DNA from 3 places in the Paraburkholderia bengalensis genome. Region 1 is predicted to be linked to each of the others. Evidence: riboswitches for the same ligand, from Rfam matches in the RefSeq annotation. Region 1 holds a riboswitch; each other region holds the start of a gene.

Evidence for each region. A riboswitch is a leader RNA that binds a small molecule or an ion and turns the genes downstream of it on or off. The one in region 1 is predicted to bind cobalamin.
Region 2: it holds a riboswitch for cobalamin, as region 1 does, so the genes downstream of both, cobG (precorrin-3B synthase) here and H3V53_RS07060 (TonB-dependent receptor domain-containing protein) in region 1, are expected to answer to the same signal.
Region 3: it holds a riboswitch for cobalamin, as region 1 does, so the genes downstream of both, cobA (uroporphyrinogen-III C-methyltransferase) here and H3V53_RS07060 (TonB-dependent receptor domain-containing protein) in region 1, are expected to answer to the same signal.

What each region holds. Positions count from the first base shown of each region.
Region 1 is NZ_JACFYJ010000007.1:118,619-125,783, forward strand. Features, by position in the region: gene lgt (prolipoprotein diacylglyceryl transferase) at 1-522, shown strand, start outside; gene H3V53_RS07035 (SIMPL domain-containing protein) at 604-1,338, opposite strand; gene H3V53_RS07040 (EVE domain-containing protein) at 1,593-2,063, opposite strand; RNA gene ssrS (6S RNA) at 2,168-2,349, opposite strand; gene H3V53_RS07050 (cell division protein ZapA) at 2,419-2,733, opposite strand; gene H3V53_RS07055 (hypothetical protein) at 2,730-3,092, opposite strand; cobalamin riboswitch at 3,314-3,573, shown strand; gene H3V53_RS07060 (TonB-dependent receptor domain-containing protein) at 3,907-5,700, shown strand; gene H3V53_RS07065 (FecCD family ABC transporter permease) at 5,707-6,756, shown strand; gene H3V53_RS07070 (ABC transporter ATP-binding protein) at 6,753-7,165, shown strand, end outside.
Region 2 is NZ_JACFYJ010000043.1:40,029-47,193, reverse strand. Features, by position in the region: gene cobM (precorrin-4 C(11)-methyltransferase) at 1-344, opposite strand, end outside; gene H3V53_RS23735 (cobalt-precorrin-6A reductase) at 347-1,075, opposite strand; gene H3V53_RS23730 (cobalt-precorrin-5B (C(1))-methyltransferase) at 1,072-2,190, opposite strand; gene cbiE (precorrin-6y C5,15-methyltransferase (decarboxylating) subunit CbiE) at 2,190-3,392, opposite strand; cobalamin riboswitch at 3,476-3,660, shown strand; gene cobG (precorrin-3B synthase) at 3,780-5,135, shown strand; gene H3V53_RS23715 (precorrin-8X methylmutase) at 5,128-5,754, shown strand; gene H3V53_RS23710 (precorrin-2 C(20)-methyltransferase) at 5,755-6,510, shown strand; partial or broken gene cobJ (precorrin-3B C(17)-methyltransferase) at 6,507-7,165, shown strand, end outside.
Region 3 is NZ_JACFYJ010000043.1:25,292-32,456, forward strand. Features, by position in the region: partial or broken gene H3V53_RS23655 (cobyrinate a,c-diamide synthase) at 1-894, opposite strand, end outside; gene cobO (cob(I)yrinic acid a,c-diamide adenosyltransferase) at 897-1,499, opposite strand; gene H3V53_RS23665 (cobalamin biosynthesis protein) at 1,496-1,912, opposite strand; gene cobA (uroporphyrinogen-III C-methyltransferase) at 1,909-2,625, opposite strand; cobalamin riboswitch at 2,776-3,038, opposite strand; cobalamin riboswitch at 3,121-3,391, shown strand; gene cobW (cobalamin biosynthesis protein CobW) at 3,552-4,670, shown strand; gene cobN (cobaltochelatase subunit CobN) at 4,682-7,165, shown strand, end outside.

The DNA of each region.
Region 1 (7,165 bases):
TTCGTCGCACCGATGGTGCCGACGGGTCTCGCGGCAGGGCGTCTGGGCAACTTCATCAACGGGGAGCTTTGGGGCCGCGTGACGTCGCCGGATGCACCCTGGGCGATGCTGTTCCCGGGCGCCGCGAGCGAAGACGCCGGCTGGCTCGCCGCGCACCCCGCGCAGGCCGCGCAATGGCACCTCGCCGACGTGTTCGCGCAATATCACATGCTGCCGCGCCATCCGTCGCAACTTTACGAGATCGCGCTCGAAGGCGTCGTGCTGTTCCTCGTACTGTGGTTCTTCTCGCGCAAACCGCGGCCCGTCGGCGCGACGTCGGCGGTATTCCTGATCGGCTATGGCCTCGCGCGCTTCACCGTCGAATTCGCGCGCGAGCCCGATGACTTTCTCGGCTTGCTGGCGCTCGGCCTGTCGATGGGTCAGTGGCTGTCGCTGCCGATGATCCTCGCGGGCATCGCGATGTTGCTGTGGGCATACCGGCGCAGCGGCCGCGAAGCGACGGGCGCCGTCAAGGCCAGTTGACGCGCGCTTGCGCACGAATGAAAAACGCCACGGCATGCCGTGGCGTTTTTGCTGGTGCGTGCGCGACGGTCCGCGCACGCTTCACTTCATTTGCACCGACCCCGTCACGTTGACCGTCACCGTCGACGTGCCGCCTTCGACGGGCACGGGAGCGGCTGCCTTCGCGCTGACGTCGGAGCGCATGCTCATCATCATCACCGGACGCGGCGATACGATGCCGCCGTGTCCGACATTCACCTCGCGGATCGTGTAGCCGCTGTAGCCGAACGCCTGCGCGGCTGAACTGGCCTGCTGCTTGAATGAAGCGATGGCATCGCCCGTCAGCTTCTGTTCGGCGGCACGCTGCGCTTCCGGCGACAGTGAGAACTGCACGTTGCCGACCTGCATGATCGACGACAGTTGCCCGGCGAGCTTCGACGCCGCCGCGAAGTCGTGCGACTCCAGCACGACTTCCGTGCGGCCGCGCCACGCGGAAATGCGCCCGTCGCGATCCGTCGACGGATAGATCGAGAACGAACCTGTGCGCGCCGTCACCCCTGCGGCGCCTTTGGCCTTTTGCAGCGCCTGGTCGGCATGCTGGTTCAGCGTGCCCGTCAGCGACGACGGGTCGTTTGCTTCCTGTTCATAGAACAGCGTGATGTCGACGACATCCTGCGGCACTTCTTTGCTAGCTTGCGCGTTCAGCGACAGGACGCCCGCGGGCTGGTACTGCTGCACGACGGTCTGGGCCTGGGCCGCGGATGCCGTGAATGCGAGAGCGAGCGGCGCCGCGCATGCGCCGGCGAGCGCCCACACGAGCGCGGATGGTTTCGTCATTGTTCGACTCCTTGCTTGAGGTTGTGCGCGCATGCGTCAGCGAAACGCCGCCGCCGAAGACCTCGCTTCGGCGCGCATGGCATGACGCTTGCGACGCGCAGTTAGGCGTCTGAAAGCGTCGACTGGTTCCCTGAGTGTTGCTTCGAATTGTTGCTTCGAATTGCTCCGCATCGCGCTTGAGTTTTGCTTTTCGCGCTTCACGTTCTGGGCAGTGGGCGACGCGACGGCAAGCGTTCACGCTTTCATCCGCGCGCTCACGCGGCGGGCTTGGCCAACTGCTTCGTGATGAATGTCCACTCGGCTTGCGTGACGGGCGTGATCGACAGGCGGTTGCCCTTGGCGAGCACGCGCATGTCGGCGAGTTCGGGGTGTTCGCGCAATTCGGCGAGCGGTATCAGCGCGATCTTCTTCTTGAACACGACATCGACGAGCGTCCAGCGCGGCGTTTCCTGCGACGACTTCGCGTCGTAGTACGGGCTCTTCGAATCGAACTGCGTTGGGTCGGGATAGGGCGTCGAGCACACCTCGGCGATGCCTGCGATGCCCGGCTCAGGGCAGCTCGAGTGATAGAACAGCACGCCGTCGCCGATCTTCATGATGTCGCGCATGAAGTTACGCGCCTGATAATTGCGCACGCCTGTCCACGGTAGCGTGCGCTGCGGCGCATTCGCGAGATCGTCGATGCTCGCTTCGTCCGGTTCGGACTTCATCAGCCAGTAGCGCATGAGTCGATTGAACGTGAAGTGTGGGAATGATTCGTCGAGCAGTGCTGTGCGACAACCGTGCACGCAAAGAAAAACGGCATCGGATAAGTCCGATGCCGTTCGTATGGGTCCCCGCCTTAGCCGCTAGGCCGGCATCCTGAACCTGAGGTTCAGAATTGGTCGCAGTTAGCAGCACTTCGGGTACATCAGACTGAGTGACGCGCACGCCCGTGCTACAAATTTCCGCAACCGTGCATATAGCATTGGTTCAAGGAATATATGACCTTGGCGAACCAGGCAGGGAAGCTGAAAAACGTTTGCTCTACATCTACCACATGAACCTGACCGCAATGCAATCAAGCCCGTCAGAATTTTTTTACTGCACGCTGTACTGTTGAATCACAGTGCCCAGCTGCTCATTCATCTGGTGCATTGTACGCCGGATTTCTTCGGCGGGAAATGATTCTCCGTGTCGCACGCTGGCTTGCAGCCTAAGCAGTTCCGATGCCAGCGACAGCGCCGCCATCACGGCGATGCGGTCCTGACCGCGTACGTTGCTGCTGGCACGGATCTTCGTCATCTCGGCGTCCACGCGCGCCACCGCTTCGAGCAGCGCGGCTTCCGTTTCCGGCGAGCACGCGAGGCGATAGGGCTGGCCGAGGATCGACACTTCGATCTGCTTCGTGGTCATGCATTTTCTCCGTGGCGGGTCGCGTCGTTGTTCGCGTCGTGATTGGCCTGCGCGTGCTGCTCGGGCGCGAGGAGATCGAGTTGATTGTCAGGCTCGTGAGCGCGGGCGCGCGGCAATTTCTCGAGGATCGCGTTCAGACGCACCTGGGCGTCGTCGATCTTCGCAGACAGCGCATCGCGCTCCGCCTGCAATGCGTTGCGTTCTTCACGGGCCTGTTCGAGTTCTGCGCGGGTCGACTCGCATTCGGCGCGCGCTTGTGCGAGCTGTTCTTCGAGCGCGAGGCGAGCTTCGTTATAGCGCTGGCTGATCTCGATCAGCCGGCCAATGTTCTGTGACAGTGTTTCGAGTTCGGTGAGCATGTGCTGCGTCCTCTAAAGACATGGCATTCTAGCGCGGAATGTCGCACGCTCGGACATTTGTCTCGTTTCGAGACGTAACATTAGCGCCTTAATTCCGCAATATCCAGGTGCGTGCCCGCGTGGCACGCATTTTCGCCCCTAAAAAAGGGGCTTTTTCAACAGTCCGATGTTCGGGATGCATGCGATGTGCCGCGTTTCTTGACGCGTGCATCCGCCACTTCTACACTGGCGCCCACTCAGGTGCCCGCGCGCGGTATCGCGCCGCGCGCAGTTAAACGGGAAGCAGGGAGCGAAGTCCGCCCGGACGAGCCAACCTGCGCTGTCCTCGCAACGGTACAACGACCGCAGTTTCTGCAGGTCGACTCATGCACGCATCGAGCCAAGGTGTCGAACGTCGTGCGGCAAGCCACTGTGCGTCATGCGCGGGAAGGCGGGTCGGCCAGTCGTCAGCCCGGATACCGGCCGGAGGCCTGGAGCGCGTCGCTCCTTGACAGGCATCGGCCCACGAGGAGCGGGCCGCGCACAGGCCCACAGGACTTTCTCGATGCTCATCCCGATGCATGCCACGCGTCCGACTGCGCGTTTTGCCGCGCGTTTCTCCGCGTATTTCTCTGCGCATTTGATTGATTACGCCCGCGCCCCGCTCGCCGCGCTGGGCGTCCTTGCGTACGCTGCCAGCGCGATGCCGCTTGCCGCTCATGCCCAGTCGACCGCTCATGAGGCCGCTCATGAGGCCGCTCATGAGGCCGCTCACGAAGCCGCTCACGAAGCCGGCCCTCAGGGCCTATCCGCCACATCCGCGCAGCGATCGGACATGCTCCCGTCTGACGTAGACGCGCCGGCCAGCGCGTCCGTGCTGTCGCCTATTGTCGTGACGGCCGACCGTCGCGCGCAGCGTCTCGCCGATGCCATTGCGCAGACCACGCTCTTCGACGCACAGGACATTGCCGACACCACCGCGCGCGATCTGCCCGGCCTGCTGCAGTTAGCACCGGGCGCGCAGATCGTGCGCAACGGCGGCCCGGGCGCGACCTCGAGTCTGTTCCTGCGAGGCGCATCGGCGACGCAGTCGCTGGTGCTGATCGACGGCGTGCGCGTCGACTCGGTGAGCCAGGGCAACGCACAGCTCGAACAGATTCCGCTCGACCAGATCGATCATGTCGAAGTCGTGAACGGCAATGTGTCGGCGCTGTACGGCTCGGGCGCGATCGGCGGCGTCGTGCAAGTGTTCACGAGGAACGGCGGCAATCATCCGCCGCGTTTTCACTTCGACGTGGAGTACGGCAGCTATCACACGCAGCGCCAGGCGGCGGGTGTCGACGGCGCGCTCGACAAGGACGGCCGCACGACCTTCAGCATCACGCTCGCACGCGCGAAGACGGACGGCTTCTCGTCGATCGACCCCGCGCTCGCGAGCGTCAATCCCAATGCAAACGGCTACTTCAACGAGAGTGTGAGCGCGTCGCTGCGCCACAAGCTGACCGACGCGTGGGACGTCGGCGTGCGCTATTTCCAGTCGAACGGCACCGACAGCTTCGACGATCCGTTCGGTCTGCCCACCAATCTCAACAATCTGCACAGCAAGGTGCAGACGGCCTCGGTGTTCGCGAACGGCAAGCTCACCGATGCGTGGACCACGCGCTTGGTCGTCGCGGCGGGCAACGATCGCAGCAACACGGCGCTCAATGGCGACTATCTGTATCGCTACGATTCGGACAACCGTCAATACACGTGGCAGAACGATTTCACGATCGCACGCGATCACAAGCTGCAGCTCGGCTACGAGCATCTGGACCAGACGCTCGACTCGAACCAGTACAGCGCGCCCGATCGTCACGTGAATTCGGCGTTTGCGGGCTACACGGGGCGCCTCGGCGGCAGTCAGATCCAGGCGAACGTGCGGCGGGACCAGTACTCGGATTTCGGCGGGGCCAACAGTTACTATCTGGGCTATGGCTACGACTTCGACGAACACTGGAAGGTGACTGCAAGCTGGTCCGATGCGTTTCGCGCGCCGAGCTTCAATGATCTGTACTACCCGAGCAGCGGCAATCCGCTGATCCAGCCAGAGCAAAGTCACTCCGTCGAAGCCGCGCTGCAATACGCATCCGATGCATTGGGTCTCCTGAAGCTCACCGCTTTCCAGACGCGCTACACGAACCTGATCGACTACGTGCAGACCACGCCCGGCATCTATGTCGCACAGAACGTGGGGCATGCGAAAGTGCAGGGCATCGAAGGGTCGTGGGCGGGTCACGTCGGCAAGACGGACGTGCGCGCGGCGGTGACGTTCCAGAATCCCGTCGACGAAGACACGCACACCGAGCTGAACCGGCGCGCGCGCCGCTTTGCGTCGTTCACCGCGAACCGGTCCGTCGGCAAATGGCGCGTGGGCGGCGAGTGGCTCCTGAGCGGCGAGCGCGACGACAGCGGCGCGCCGCTCGGCGGATATGGCATCGTGAGTCTGTCGGCGCGCTACAACATCACGAAGGCATGGTACGTGGCCGCGCAAATCCAGAACCTGTTCGACAAGGACTATGAACTCGCCTACACGTACAACACGCCGCGGCGCGGCGCCTATCTCACGCTCGGCTGGCAGCAGCTGTAACGCGCGATGAACGGCTTCGCACAACGTCCGCGGGTGCCGCTCGCGCAAGGCATGAGCGCGAAGCGCGCGCTCGCGATCTGGGCGGCGCTCGGTGCGGCCGCGCTCGTCGTCTTCGTCGCGTCGCTGGCGCTGGGCAGCGTGAGCATCGCGCCGCTGCGCGTGTTGGACGCGTTGCTGCCGTCCCACGACACCTCCGCCGATCTCGCCGAGCAGATCGTTCGCACGCTGCGCCTGCCGCGCGCACTGGCGGGCTTCGGCTGCGGCGCGCTGCTTGCGCTCGCAGGCGCGCTGCTGCAGGTGTTGCTGCGCAACCCGCTGGCCGAGCCATACGTGCTCGGCGTATCGGGCGGCGCAGCGAGTTTCGCGCTGCTGGCGATGATCGCGGGCTGCGCGTGGTGGATCGTCGATGCATCGGCGTTCGCGGGCGCATTCGTGTCGATCGTGCTGGTGCTCGGTCTCGCGCGCGGCGCGCTGTGGCGCGGCGAGCCGCAGGACGCCTCGCCGCGTCTTCTGTTGACGGGCGCCGTGATCGCGGCGGGGTGGGGCGCCATCATCACGCTGCTGCTGACCGTCGCCCCCGACAGCCGCCTGCGCGGCATGCTGTTCTGGCTGACAGGCGATCTCAACGGCGGCGGCATGCCGTGGCTCGCGCTCGGCGCACTCTGCGCGGCGCTGACCGCCATCGTGCCCATCGCGCCGCAACTGAACGTGCTGTTGCGCGGCGACGCGGCGGCGCAGGCACTCGGTGTTCCCGTCATGCGCGCACGGCTGCGCGTTTATCTGGTCGCGTCGCTGGCAGCGGCCGCCGCCGTGACGACGGGCGGCACGATCGGCTTCGTCGGGCTCGTCGTGCCGCACATGCTGCGGCTCGCGTTCGGTAACGATCAGCGGATGCTGCTGCCCGCCGCGGCGCTTGGCGGCGGCGTGGCCGTGATGGGCGCCGATCTGCTCGCGCGCACGGTCGTCGCGCCCGCGCAATTGCCCGTCGGCGTGATCACTGCGCTGATCGGCGTGCCTGTGTTTCTGTGGATGCTGCTGCGAAGGAGGCGCGCATGAACGGCCACATGAGCGCACACACGCACGCACAAATCGCGCTGCATGCGCAGCAATTGACGCTGCGCGCCGGCGCGCGCACGTTGCTCGACGCGTTCACGCAAACGTTCGGTCCGGGCGAGCTTTGGTGCATCGCCGGGCCGAACGGCGCGGGCAAGACGACGCTGATGTCGACGCTCGCGGGCCTGCTGCGTCCCGCGCAGGGACACGTCGAACTCGATGGCGCGCGCGTGAGCGACTGGCCGCTCGCGCGTCTCGCGCGGCGTCGCGCGTGGATGCCGCAAGCCTCGCACGATGCGTTCAGCGCGAGCGTGCTGGACGTGGTGCTGCTGAACCGCTTCCCGCATCTGGCGGGTTGGGGCTGGGAGCGCGACGAGGACCGCGCGGCCGCGCATGCGGCGCTCGCCTCGCT
Region 2 (7,165 bases), on a different contig from region 1:
CACGCGGCCGTTGCCGTCACGCCTGGCACGATCTCGTACGGAATGCCGAGCGCGCGCAAGCGCCGGATCTGTTCGCCGATCGCGCCATACAAAGACGGATCACCGGAATGCACGCGCGCGACGTCCTGCCCTTTCGCGTGCGCTTGCACCAGCAGCGCGACGATCGCATCGAGATCGAGTTCGGCCGTGTTAACCACGTTCTCCGCGACATTCCCGCTCAGCACGGCTTCGGGCACGAGCGACCCCGCATACAGGATCACGGGGCACGTACGCACGAGTCGCTGCCCTTTCACCGTGATCAGTTCGGGATCGCCAGGACCCGCGCCGATAAAAAACACCGTCATCTCTACTGCACTCCCTCTTCACTCAACGCGCGCAGCACCTGCGCGGGACTCTCGAACTCGCGATCGACGGCGGGCAGCGCGGGCCGCGTCAACATCACGACGGGCACCCTCAATTCGCGCGCGACGTCGAGCTTGGCTTGCGTCGCTGCGCCGCCGCTGTTCTTCGTCACGAGCACGTCGATGCCGTTGAGCGCGAACAGCGCCCGCTCGCCGTCGATATCGAATGGACCGCGCGCGTCGATGATGCGCGCGCGTTCGTTGCCCGCATGCGCATCGAGACAACGCACGATCCAGAACTGATGCGCGGGTATCTCGTCCAGATGCGACAGCGGCTCGCGACCTGACGTGAACAGCACGCGCCTGAACGGACAGATTGCATCGGCCAGCGCGTCCCAGCCGTCCACCATGCGCCAGTCGTCGCCAGCCTGCGGCGTCCAGCCCGCGCGGCGCAGCGCCCAGCACGGCACGCCCGCCGCGCGGCACGCTGCCGCCGCGTTCGCGCTCATCTGCGCGGCGTAGGGATGCGTCGCGTCGATTACGAGCGCGATGCCTTCGCTTTCGATATACCGCGCGAGCCCTTCGCTGCCGCCGAAGCCGCCGACGCGCACCGCGCACGCCAGCCCTTGCGGCACGCGCCCAAGCCCCGCGAGGCTGTACACATCACGCGAGGCAAGCTGCCGCGCGATCTGCAACGCGTCGCCCGTGCCGCCCAGCAGCAGCACGCGCTTCATCGCGCCGCTCCGATGATGTTGCCCTGCCGGTCGATGGCGAACATTTCGACGGCAACCGTTTCGGGCACGATCTCGCGCGCCACCGCGCGCGCGCGTTCGCAGACGATGTCGCCGAGCGGCACGCCTTGTTTCAGCGCCATTGCCAGCGCTTCCTGGCTGGTATTCGCGCCGACCATCGCGCGCCGCAACGCTTCATCGCTCGACGGATGTTCGCTCGACCACGCGGCCAGTTGCGGCAAGTCGATGCTCGAGTGGCGGCTGTGCAGATCGAGATGCCCTGCCGCCAGCTTGCTCAGCTTGCCGAAGCCGCCGCACATGCTGAGCTTGTCGACAGGCGCGCGTTTCAGATGCTTGAGCACCGCGCCCGCGAAGTCGCCCATTTCGATCAGCGCGATATCGGGCAAATGATAGTAAGCGCGCATCGCGTCCTCACTCGCGTTCCCCGTGCACGCGGCAATGTGCAAGTAGCCGTTCGCGCGCGCCACGTCGATGCCCTGATGAATCGACGCGATATACGCCGAGCACGAAAACGGCCGCACGATGCCCGTCGTGCCGAGAATCGACAGGCCGCCGACGATGCCAAGGCGCGGGTTCATCGTTTTCTGCGCGAGCGCCTCGCCGTGCTCGACGCCGATCGTCACCTCGAAGCCCCCTGCATAGCCGCATTCGGCCGCGAGGTCGGTCAGATGCGCGGTCATCATCTGACGCGGCACCGGGTTGATGGCCGGTTCGCCGACGGGCAGCGTGAGGCCCGCGCGCGTCACCGTGCCGACGCCCGGTCCCGCATGAAAGCGCACGCCGGGCGCGTCGCTCAGGCGCACGCGCGCGAACACGACGGCGCCGTGCGTGACGTCGGGGTCGTCGCCCGCGTCCTTCACCGTGCCTGCCTCCGCGCCGCAGTCGTTCGCGCTGTCGCTCGGGTCGGCAGTCATCAGGCGGCAGAACACGAGCTTCATCGGCACGAGCTGACCCTTCGGCAACACGATCTCCGCGACATCGCTGGCGATGCCCGTCAGCAGCAGACGCGCCGCCGCGAGAGACGTTGCCGTCGCGCAACTTCCCGTCGTGTAGCCGCTGCGCAGCGGCGCGGGTTGTTCGGGGCTCTCGTTGCGCATCACGGTTTGCTGGTGTCGAGCAGCGTGATGGGAAGCGCGGCGCGCCACGTCTCGAAGCCGCCGAGCGGCTGCGCCTGCGCGAGCGCGATGCGCGTGAGCGTGCCGCCATGCCGCGCGCGCCATGCGGTGAGGGCCGCTTCGCCTTCAAGCGTGACGGCGTTCGCGACCAGGCGTCCGCCGCTTTTCAGCGCGTGCCAGCACGCGTCGAGCACGCCGTGCACCGTCACGCCGCCGCCGATGAAAATCGCATCGGGCGCGGGCAAGCCGTCCAGCGCATCGGGCGCATTGCCCGCGATCAATTGCAGGTTCGGCACGCCAAGCGCTTCGCGATTGTGTTCGATGAAGCGCTGCCGCTCGCTATTCGCTTCGATCGCGATTGCGCGGCACGCCGGGTGCGCGCGCATCCATTCGATGCCGATCGACCCGCACCCCGCGCCGACGTCCCACAGCAGTTCGCCCGGCGCAGGCGCGAGACGGCCTAGCGTGAGCGCGCGCACGTCGCGCTTGGTCAGCTGGCCGTCGTGGCGAAACGCGTCGTCGGGCAAGCCCGGCGTGAGCGCAAGGCGCGGCGCGGATGCATCGCGCGCGCATTCGAGCGCGATCACGTTCAGCGACGCCGTCCCGCCGATCTCCCACGAGTGGGCGCGCCCGTCGATCAGGCGTTCGGACGCGCTGCCCAGATGCTCCATCACGATCATGCGCGTCGCGCCGAAGCCGCATTGCGCGAGCCACGCGGCGACGGCGGCGGGCGTTGCGCCATCGGCGCTCAGCACGAACACGCGCGCGCCGTCGTGCAAATGCCGTTGCAACGCCGCGAGCGGCCGGCCGACCAGCGAGACCGTCGCGACATCCTGCAGCGGCCAGCCAAGGCGCGCCGCCGCGAGCGACACCGACGAAGGCGCGGGCAGCACGCGCAGTTCGTCGGTGCGAACGTGGCGCGCGAGCGTCGCGCCCACGCCGTAGAACATCGGGTCGCCGCTCGCCAGCACGCACACGGGCGTGTCGCGCCGCGCGAGCACGGGCGCGATGTCGAATGGCTGCGGCCACGGCTCGCGCGCGGCGGACAGGCACACGGGCAGCATCGCCAGATGCCGCGCGCCGCCGTAGATCACCCGCGCGTCGATCAACGCGCGCCGCGCCGCCTTTCCGAGGCCGGCAAAACCGTCGTCGCCCATTCCCACCACGGTCAGCCAGGCCGGCATGCGTCCATCCTCATTTGAATCTCGATAACGCCGCGGCAGCTTGTATTCAAAGGCCGCGGCATCGTTGTGCTGTTCGAAAAAAGGCATAATACCCGTTCGCCGGTGCCTTTCGGGGCCCAAGAGGGAACACAACACGGATCGCCGATGATTGTGGCTGCCCCCGCAACTGTATGCAGCAAGTCCACGCCAGCGCGCGCCCCGGGCATCGACTGGACCGCGGGCGTCGACGTGCTGCCAGCCAGATACCTGCCGGCCAACCAGTTCGTGCCAGCCACATCGGGCGGGGTGTACCGATGCCGTGCCGCTCTCATCCGAGACGCCCGGGCCGTCGCGCGACCCTAACCCGGTGATGTCTTGAGCCCAGCTTTCCGTTCGTCCGATGCCTGCATGCCGCGCCCTTCCGCCTGCCCGGGGCTGTTGCGCATCGTGCCCGCGCTCGACGGCGGCATCTGCCGCGTGAAGCTCGCGGGGGGCGCACTGGGCGCGTCGCAGGCTGATGCCATCGCCGACGCCATCGACGCGCACGCGTCGGGCGTCGTCGACGTGACCAATCGCGCGAACCTTCAGTTGCGCGGCGTGAAGCCGGGTCGCGAAGACGCGCTGATCGCCGCGCTGCTCGCGGCCGGGCTCGGCCCGCAGGCACACGCTCACGCGCTGGCCGACGACGTGCGCAACGTGATGATCAGTCCCGCCGCGGGCCGCGATGCGCACGCGCTGTTCGACACGGCTGGGCTTGCCGCTGAACTTCTCGCCCTGCTGCAAGGCGATGCGCGCTTCGCGGCGCTGTCGGCGAAATTCGCGCTGCTGCTCGACGGCGGCGAGCGTCTGATGATGCTCGATCATCCCCACGACATCTGGTTCTCCGCGCTGCGGCATCCCGCGCACGACAACGTGCTGGTCGGGTTCGGTCTCGCGGGCTGCCCGCCTGTCGACGCGCGGCACGCGGGCGCGCTGGCCGCCGTCGCGCCCGAACACATCGTGCCGTTGACGCAAGCACTCGTGCACACGTTTCTCGATCTCGCGCAGCCCGGCCACACGCGCATGCGCGATGTGCTCGCCACGCATGCCGCTGAAAGCGTGCTGGCGCAAGCCGCGCGCAAGACCAGCGTTCGGCTGCTACGCGACGCATACGTCGCGAACTGGCGCCGCGAGCCCGCCGACGCGTCACGCAGACTCGGCGCGCACGCGCAGCGCGACGCAACCCGCCTGCATTTGGGCGGGCAGCCTGCTTTGGGCCGCATGCGAAGCGCAACCTTGCGCGGACTCGCGAACATCGTGCGCAACAACGAAGGCGCGACGCTGCGCATGACGCCGTGGCAAGGCGTGCTGCTGACCGACATCGAGCCCGCAAACGTCGATGCGACGCTGCACGCACTCGCCGCCCTCGGCCTCGCCACGACGACATGCGATCCGCTGACTCGGGTGATCGCCTGCGCGGGTTCGACAGGCTGCGCGAAAAGCCTGGCGGACGTGAAAGCCGACGCAGCGACGCTCGCGCCGCACGTGCCCGGCCGCACGCAAGTGCATCTGAGCGGCTGCGCGCGATCGTGCGCGGCCGCGCATCGCGCGCCGTACACGCTGCTCGCCGTCGGCGGCGAACGCTATGACCTCTACCACACACAAGACCCGCGTGATCCCGCCGGCTTCGGCCGTCCCGTCGCGCGCGGCCTGACGATCGACGAAGCGGCGACGGCATTGAACGGGTCCGCGCCGCCCTCTTTTGATGAGCCATTCGATGCCTGAATACATCCGCGACGGACAGGAAATCTATCGCCAGTCGTTCGCGACGATACGCGCGGAAGCCGACCTCTCGCACATTCCCGCCGACCTCGAAAAGCTTGCCGTGCGCGTGATCCACGCGTGCGGCATGGTCGATATCGTCGGCGACCTGCGTTTTTCTGACGGCGCGGGCCAAGCCGGACGCCACGCGCTCGCGAACGGCGCGCCGATCCTCTGCGACGCGCGCATGGTCGCCGAAGGCATCACGCGCGCGCGCCTGCCCGCGAACAACGAAGTGATCTGCACGCTCGGCGACGCGCGCGTGCCCGCGCTGGCGCGCGAGCTGGGCAACACGCGCTCGGCCGTCGCGCTCGAGCTGTGGCGGCCGCATCTGGCGGGGAGCGTCGTCGTGATCGGCAACGCGCCCACCTCGCTCTTCTATCTGCTCGACATGCTCGACGCGGGCGCGCCGCGGCCGGCGCTGATTCTCGGCTTTCCCGTGGGCTTCGTCGGCGCGGCGGAGTCGAAGGCGCTGCTCGCCGCCGACAGCCGCGGCGTGCCGTTCGTCGCTGTGCACGGACGGCGCGGCGGCAGCGCGATGGCGGCGGCCGCCATCAACGCACTGGCCACGGAGGAAGAATAAATGGCCAAACAGAACGTCATGCGCGGACGGCTCTTTGGACTCGGCGTCGGTCCCGGCGACCCGGAACTGATCACCGTGAAGGCGCTGCGTCTGCTGAAATCGGCGCACGTGGTGGCGTATTTCGTCGCGAAGGGCAAGAAAGGCAACGCGTTTTCGATCATCGAATCGCATCTGTCGAGCGAGCAGGAACAATTGCCGCTCGTCTATCCCGTGACGACGGAAGCGCTCGAACCGCCGTTGTCGTATGAAGCGATCATTGCCGACTTCTACGATACAGCGGCCGAAGTGGTCGCGGCGCATCTCGACGCGGGACGCGACGTCGCCGTGATCTGCGAAGGCGACCCGTTCTTCTATGGCTCGTACATGTACCTGCACGACCGGCTCGCGAACCGGCTGTCGCCGCGCTTCGACGCCGAAGTCGTGCCCGGCGTCTGCTCGATGCTCGGCGGCGTCGCCGTGCTGGGCCAGCCGCTCGTCTACCGGAATCAGACGCTGTCGGTGCTGTCGGGCGTGCTGCCCGAAGACGAACTGAAGCGGCGTCTGGCCGATGCCGACGCTGCCGTCGTGATGAAGCTCGGCCGCAACTTCGACAAGGTGCGCCGTGTGCTCGACGAACTCGGGCTGGCGGATCGCGCGCTCTACGTCGAACGCGCGACGATGACGAACCAGCGCATCGTGCCCCTCGCCGACGTCGACCCGATGGCGTCGCCCTACTTCTCGCTGCTCGTCGTGCCGGGGGAAAAATGGCAAGGATGACGACGCCGCCCGCCGTCGTGATACTCGGCACCGGCGCGCAGCACACCGCGCGGCGCCTGCAGGCGCTGTACGACGGCGCGAAAGTGCACGGCCTGCATGGCCGCGTCGGCGAAGCGGATATCGCGTACACGGAACTCGGCGCGCATCTGCGCGAGCTGTATGCGAGCGGCACGCCGATCGTCGCGTTGTGCGCGGCGGGCATCGTGATCCGCTGCCTCGCGCCGCTGCTTGCGAACAAGGGCAGCGAGCCGCCCGTGCTGGCCGTCGCCGAAGACGGCAGCGCCGTCGTGCCGCTGCTCGGCGGATTGTCCGGCGTGAACCTGATGGCGCGCGAGATCGCCGCCGCGCTCGACGTGCAGCCGGCCATCACGACGAGCGGCGAACTGCGCTTCGGCGCGCGTGCTGAATCCGCCCGAAGGCTACGCGCTCGCGAGTCTCGATCAGGGCAAACGCTTCGTGTCCGATCTGCTCGCGGGCGAAGCGACGCGCATCGAAGGCGACGCGCCGTGGCTCGACGGCATGCCGTTGCCGCGCGCCGACAGCGCCCGGCGCCTGATTCGCGTCACGCCGCTCGCCTGGAGCGGCGCCGCCGACGAACTGGTGATCCACCCGCGCAGCGTCGTCGTCGCGGTGGACGAAGCAGCCGCCTCCGACG
Region 3 (7,165 bases), on a different contig from region 1:
CCGCCAGCGTGGACGCGTGCAGTTCCGGATAGCCGCCGGGCAGATAAAGCGCGTCGGCGCCGCCGGGCACGGGCTCGTCTGCAAGGGGGGAGAAATACGTGACGCGCGCGCCGAGCGCTTCGAGCAGCTGCACGTTGGCGGGATAGATGAACGAGAACGCGCGTCGCGCGCGATCGCGACGTGCATGCCGTCGAGCAGACGCGGCAGCGGCGCTTCGTGTTCCGGCTCGTCGAACGCGATGGCGGGCGGCAACTGGGCGAGCGGGGTGGCGGCGAGCGCGTCGGCGGCGCGCTCGAGCCGCGCGTCGAGATCGTCGATTTCAGCCGCCTGCAGCAGGCCCAGATGGCGATCGGGCAATTCGATCGAATCCGTCGACGACAGATAGCCGAGCATCTTCAGATCGCGCGGCAGCGCTTCTTCGAGCATCTGCGCGTGACGCGCCGACCCGACCCGGTTCGCGAACACGCCATGAAACGGCACGTCCTCGCGAAAGCGCGCGAGGCCGAACGCAACAGCGCCGAAGGTCTGCGCCATCGCCTTCGCGGAAATCACGGCCGCGACAGGCACGCCGAATCTGGCGGCGAGATCGGCGCTGCTCGGCGTGCCGTCGAACAGGCCCATCACGCCTTCGATCAGGATCAGATCCGCTTCGCGCGCGGCCTGCGCGAGCAGCGCGCGGCATGCGGACTCGCCGACCATCCACAGGTCGAGCGACAGCACGGGCGCCCCGCTCGCGCGCGCTAGGATCATCGGGTCGAGAAAATCCGGGCCAGTCTTGAACACGCGCACGTCGCGCCCCATGCGCCGATGATGCCGCGCGAGCGCGGCCGTCACCGTCGTTTTGCCCTGGCCCGACGCCGGCGCGCTGATGAACAGGGCGGGACACGCGAGCATGTTCAGAACTCCACGCCGCGCTGCGCCTTCACGTGCTGCTCGCGGTAAGGATGCTTGACGAGGCGCATTTCGGTGACGAGATCGGCGGCGTCGACGAGCGCGTCGGGTGCATGGCGGCCCGTGATCACGACATGCAGCATCTCGGGCCGCGCATTGACGACAGACAGCACTTCATCGAGCGGAAGATATTCGTACTTCAGCACCGTATTCAACTCGTCGAGAATCACCATCTGGTACTCGCCGCTTTCGATCATGCGGCGCGCTTCGTTCCAGCCCTTGCGTGCCGTCGCGATGTCGGCTTCGCGGTCCTGCGTGTTCCAGGTGTAGCCGTCGCCCATCGTGACGAAGTCGCAGTTCGCCTGCGTGCCGAGAAAATCGCGTTCGGACGTGTGCAGCGCGCCCTTGATGAACTGCACGACGCCGAGCTTCAGGCCGTGGCCGAGCACGCGCACGGCCATGCCGAACGCCGCCGTCGACTTGCCCTTGCCCGTACCCGTGTAGACGATCAACAGGCCTTTTTCGACCGTCGCCTGCGCCTGCTTTTTCTCGTGGCCTTCGCGGCGGCGCTGCGTCATGCGTGCGTGCGATTCGGGATCGGTTTTCATCGATGTTCCTTGATTGCGGGTATGTCGTGGGATGGAGAGCGTGCGGCAGCGCACGCGATCGCGACCGTCACGCCGTCGCGCGCGCGCTTCGGCACGAGCAGGGTTCCGCCTCGCGACGCGAGCAGCGCGCAAGGCTCGCATACGCCGTCGATGCCGAGATGTTCGCGCGCGGCGGCCGACACGCTGGTTGCCGCATCGAGCGACGCGATGGCTTCGCGGGTGAAGGTGCGCAGCGGCAGCCCATGCTGCGCGCAGAATGCAACGAGACCGGCTTCATCGGCCTTGGATTCGAGCGACGCAACTGCGTGCAGCGCCGCGAAGTCGAGCGTCGCGCCGAGCGCGTCACGCACGGCGCGTTCGATCTGTTCGGCCGACACGCCGCGCCGGCAGCCGATGCCCGCGACGAGCTTCATGACACGCCGAGCGACGCGACGCCGCCGATCACGACGATGGCGGGCGAACCGAGCCCCGCATCGGCGACGTGTTGCGCGAGTTCGCGCAAGCTCGCGCGCACATGGCGCTGCTCGGGGCGCGTGGCGGATTCGATCGCGGCGCAGGGCGTGTCGGGCGGCATGCCGGCTGCCAGCAGCGCATCGGCGATGTCGTTCAGACGGCGCATGCCCATGTAGATCACGAGCGTCATCCGGGTCGCCGCGAGCGCGGCCCAGTCGGCCTCGTGCTCGCCCGCGCCGTGGCCGGTGACGAAGATCACGCCTTGCGCGTGATCGCGATGCGTGACGGGAATGCCGATGGCCGCGGGCGCGGCGATACCGGCAGTGATTCCGCCGACGATTTCGACCGCGATGCCCGCGGCCTGCAGCGCCTGCTGCTCTTCGCCGCCGCGGCCGAACACGAATGGGTCGCCGCCTTTCAGGCGCGCGACGCTGCGGCCCGCGCGCAGATGGTCGAGCATCTGCGCGACGATGTCCGGCTGCGGCGTCGACACCTGGCCGCCGCGTTTGCCGACATGGACGATTTGCGCGTCGTCGCGCGCGAACTGCAGGACTTCGGGGTTGACGAGATCGTCGACGAGTACGACATCGGCCTGCGCGAGCGTGCGCACGGCCTTGAGCGTGAGCAGCTCGACGTCGCCGGGGCCGGCGCCGATCAGCCAGGCGCGGCTCATTGCGAAAAAAGCGCCGCTGCACGAGCGCACGCTTGCGAGTGATAGGTCATTCGAGATTGCCGATGGTGCTTGCGACGCGCGAGGGCGGTGAGAGTCGCGCGCGGGCGCTGGCGGCCGTTTCCCGCGGCTCCAGCGAATGGCGAGGTGATCGTCGCCTCCATGCATCTGGCCGGTATCCGGGCTGGCGGCTCATCGCGTTCGCCTTCCCGCCTGCGTGCTGCAGGCAGTGGCTTTGAACGCACTGCGCGGAACGCGTTGGCATTCCGCTTGCCGCGTGACCGTTGCGGGGACAGCACAGGCTGGGCGTCATATGAATCGCGCGCAATGGCGATGACGACGCTTCCCTGTTTCCCGTTTAACTCTGCAGGCCCTGAGTTGCTGGCCTGCTCGGCACCAGACGCGCGCATACGATAGCACACGCCAACTTGCGCGTCGCCTCGGGATGATGCCCGGAAAGCCCGTCCGGCCTTTCTTGACGCTCCTCGCGACGAAGCCTAAACTCGCACGCACTCTGGTGCTCGCGCGCGCGTTCGGCGTGCGCAGTTAAACGGGAAATAGCCGGTTTTGCGTGACATCGCAGAACCAAACTATGCTGCTCCCCGCAACGGTAGGTGAAGGCATCGCGAAGACGATGCAGAGCCGGCCTCGCTGCATGTGCGTCCAATAGCGGCCCATGCAGAGCAATCCACTGCGCGAAAATGCTCGCGCGGGAAGGAGAGGCGGCGCTTTCATCAGCCCGGATACCGGCCCGAGACGACGACGCTGCGCTGCGGGGATGCGGCGCTGCGTTCACGATTCCTCATGCGCTGCATGGCGTTTGCGTTGGTGCTTTCTTCGAGCATGCAAATGCCCGTGCGGCGCCGTTTTCGTCCCCGTGCCTTACTTCTTCAAGTTCGCCCGAACGCAGCGCGGGCAACGGAGCCATCATGCAGACACAGATGCGCAAGATTCCCGTGACCATCGTGACGGGCTTTCTCGGCAGCGGCAAAACGACGTTGATGCGTCACATTCTTCAGCATGCGGGCGGCCTGCGCATCGCCGTGATCGTCAACGAGTTCGGCGAGCTCGGCATCGACGGCGAAATACTCAGGGGCTGCGGCATCGGTTGCGATGAGAACGGCAACGAGACGGAAGGCCAGCTTTATGAACTCGCGAACGGCTGTTTGTGCTGCACCGTGCAGGAAGAATTTTTCCCGGTGATGGAACAGCTTGTCGAACGGCGCGAGCAGATCGATCACGTGCTGATCGAAACGTCGGGCCTTGCATTGCCGAAGCCGCTCGTGCAGGCGTTCAACTGGCCGTCGATCAAGAACAGCTTTACCGTCGATGCCGTCGTGACGGTGGTCGACGGTCCGGCCGTGGCGAGCGGCCAGTTCGCGCAAGACCCCGTTGCCGTCGACCAGTTGCGCAAGGCGGACCCGAATCTCGATCATGAATCGCCGTTGCACGAGCTGTTCGAAGACCAGCTTTGCGCCGCCGATCTCGTGATTCTGAACAAGACCGATCTGCTCGACGAAGCGCAGCAGGCGAGTGTCGAGACGGTCATCCGCGAGGAGATTCCGCCGCAGGTGAAGGTGGTGCGCGCGCATAGGGGGCAACTCGATCTGCACGCGCTGCTCGGGCTCGAATCGGCATTGGAGGAGACGATTCATCTGCGTCACGATCACCACGGTTCCGCCGATGATCCCGATCACGCCGACCATCATCACGACGAGTTCGACTCCGTCGTCGTCAGTGCGCAGGCCGTGTCGCGCGAGACGATGATCGCCGCGCTGCAAAGCGTGGTCGAAGCGCACACGATCTATCGCGTGAAGGGCTTTGCCGCGCTGCCCAATGCGCCGATGCGCCTCGTCATTCAGGGTGTGGGCAGGCGTTTCGACAGCTACTTCGACCGGCGCTGGCAGGCGGGTGAACTCGACGCGTCGTCGCTGAGCCGCTTCGTGCTGATCGGCGCAGACCTCGATCAGCCCACGCTGCAACGCGCGCTCGATGCCGCGTTGAACGCAGCGCTGAACGTGCAGCACGCGCAGACACGACAGGCCTGACAGGCAACGCGATGCATCTGCTGCGCACCGTTCCCGGTGGTTTCGTCGACGATTCGAAGGGCGTGATCCGTATCGATCAGCAGCCCGCGGACATCGTCATTCTCAGTTCCGCCGACACGACGCTGTCGCTGCTCGCGAGCGTCGTGCCGCGTCTGGGCGATGGTTTTCCGAGCGTGCGGCTTGCCAACGTGACGTATCTGCGGCAGCCGGCGTCGGTGGATTTTTACGTCGACGATGTGTTGCAGCATGCGCGCGTGGTCGTGGTCGATCATCTGGGCGGCGAAGCCTATTGGCCTTACGGCATCGAGCAGGTCGTCGCATTGGCGCAGCGCAAAGGGCAGACCCTCGCGATGTTTTCCGGCGATCTGCAGGAAGATCCGAACCTGCTCGCGCGCAGCACCGCCGACGCCGACCTGTGCCATCAGTTATGGCGCTATCTGCGCGAAGGCGGCGCACACAATGCCGAAGCGTTCATGCGCTGCATTGCGTGGCGCGCGCTCGGCTGGGGCAAGGAGCCTGCGCCGCCGAGTCCATTGCCGCATGCCGCGCTCTATCACCCGGAGCGCGACATCGCGACAGTCGAAGACTGGCAGGCACGCTGGAAGCCAGGCGCGCCTGTCGTCGCGATCCTGTTCTACAAGGCGCATTTGCAGGCGGCGAATACGGCCGTGTTCGATGCGCTGACCGATGCGCTCGAAGCGCGCGGCATGAATCCGCTGCCCGTCGCGATCACGTCGCTCAAAGATACGATCAGCCGGGACGTCGTGCAGGAACTGGCTGCGCAGCATCACGTCGCACTCGTGTTGAACACGACGGCATTCGCCGCTTCCGCCATCGACGATCCCGAACCGCTCGCGCTCGCGGGCGACGCGCCCGTGATGCAGGTGATCCTGAGCGGCGGCAATCGCGAAGACTGGCTCAAGGACAATCACGGCCTCAATTCGCGCGACATTGCGATGCATGTCGCGTTGCCCGAGGTGGACGGCCGCATCATCACGCGTGCGATCAGTTTCAAGGGGCTCGCGTATCGCTGTCCGCATACGGAAGTGGACGTGGTTCGTTATCAGCCGGATCACGAGCGCATCACGTTTCTCGCTGAGTTGAGCGAGCGCTGGTGCAAGCTGCGCCGCACGCCGAACCCCGAGAAAAAGCTCGCGCTGATACTCGCGAACTATCCGATGAGCGAGGGGCGCATCGGCAATGGCGTGGGGCTCGATACGCCGGCATCCGTCGTGAACATTCTCGCGATGCTGCGCGACGAAGGCTATCGCATCGACGATGTGCCCGCGAACGGCAGCGCGTTGATGGACGCGTTGACGCAGGGCGTGACGAATGATCCCGTCGTGCGCGATCTGCGGCCTGCGTTGCAGAGCCTTGCGTTGAGCGACTACATGACGCACTTCGCGCGTCTGCCGCAAGCGCTGCGCGACGCGCTGAATGCGAAGTGGGGCGCGCCTGAACGCGATCCGACTGTGCGGCGCGGGCGTTTCATGATCGCGGGCTGGCGTTGCGGGCATGTGTTCGTCGGCATTCAGCCGCCGCGCTCGCGCGAGCAGAATGACTACGCCAGCTATCACGATGCCGAACTCGTGCCGCCGCACGCGTATCTCGCGTTCTATTTCTGGCTGCGGCATCAGTTTCATATCGATGCCGTCGTGCATGTCGGCAAGCACGGCAATCTCGAATGGCTGCCGGGCAAGAGCGTCGCGTTGAGCGACACGTGCTGGCCCGATGCGATACTCGGGCCGCTGCCGCATCTGTATCCGTTCATCGTCAATGATCCAGGCGAAGGCAGCCAGGCGAAACGCCGCACGCAGGCCGTGATCGTCGATCATCTGATGCCGCCCATCACCCGCGCGGAAAACTACGGGCCGCTGCAGGATCTCGAACGTCAAGTCGACGAGTACTACGACGCGCTGATGGTCGATCCGCGTCGTGCAAAGCTATTGCGGCGAACCATACTCGACACCATTGTCGAACATCGGCTGCATGAAGAGTTGAGTCTTGCAGCGCCGAGCGATGCCGATACGGAAGACACGCTGCTGACGCGCGTCGATGCATGGCTGTGCGAACTGAAAGAAGCGCAGATTCGCGACGGCTTGCATACGTTCGGGCAGTCGCCTGCGGGCGTGCAGCGGCGCGATACGCTGCTCGCGCTCGGGCGCTTTCCGGTCGGCGACGGCATGGGCGCGAAGGCGGGGCTGATCGATGCGTTGGCGCGCGATCTCGAAGTCGATCATCTGTTCGATCCGCTGTCGGCGGACTGGTCTGCCGAGTGGCACGGGCCACGTCCCGCGCTGTTGCAGCGCGTGAGCGATGCGCCCTGGCGCCACAACGGCGACACACGTGAGCGGCTGGAACTGCTGGCGTCGTCGTTGCTCGACAGCGTGTGCGGTTTGCAGAGCGGCACGAACGCCGCGCCTTGCACCGACGAACTGCCGCACGCCGCGCAAGTGCTCGAACGGTTGCGCGATGACATCTTGCCGCGACTCGAC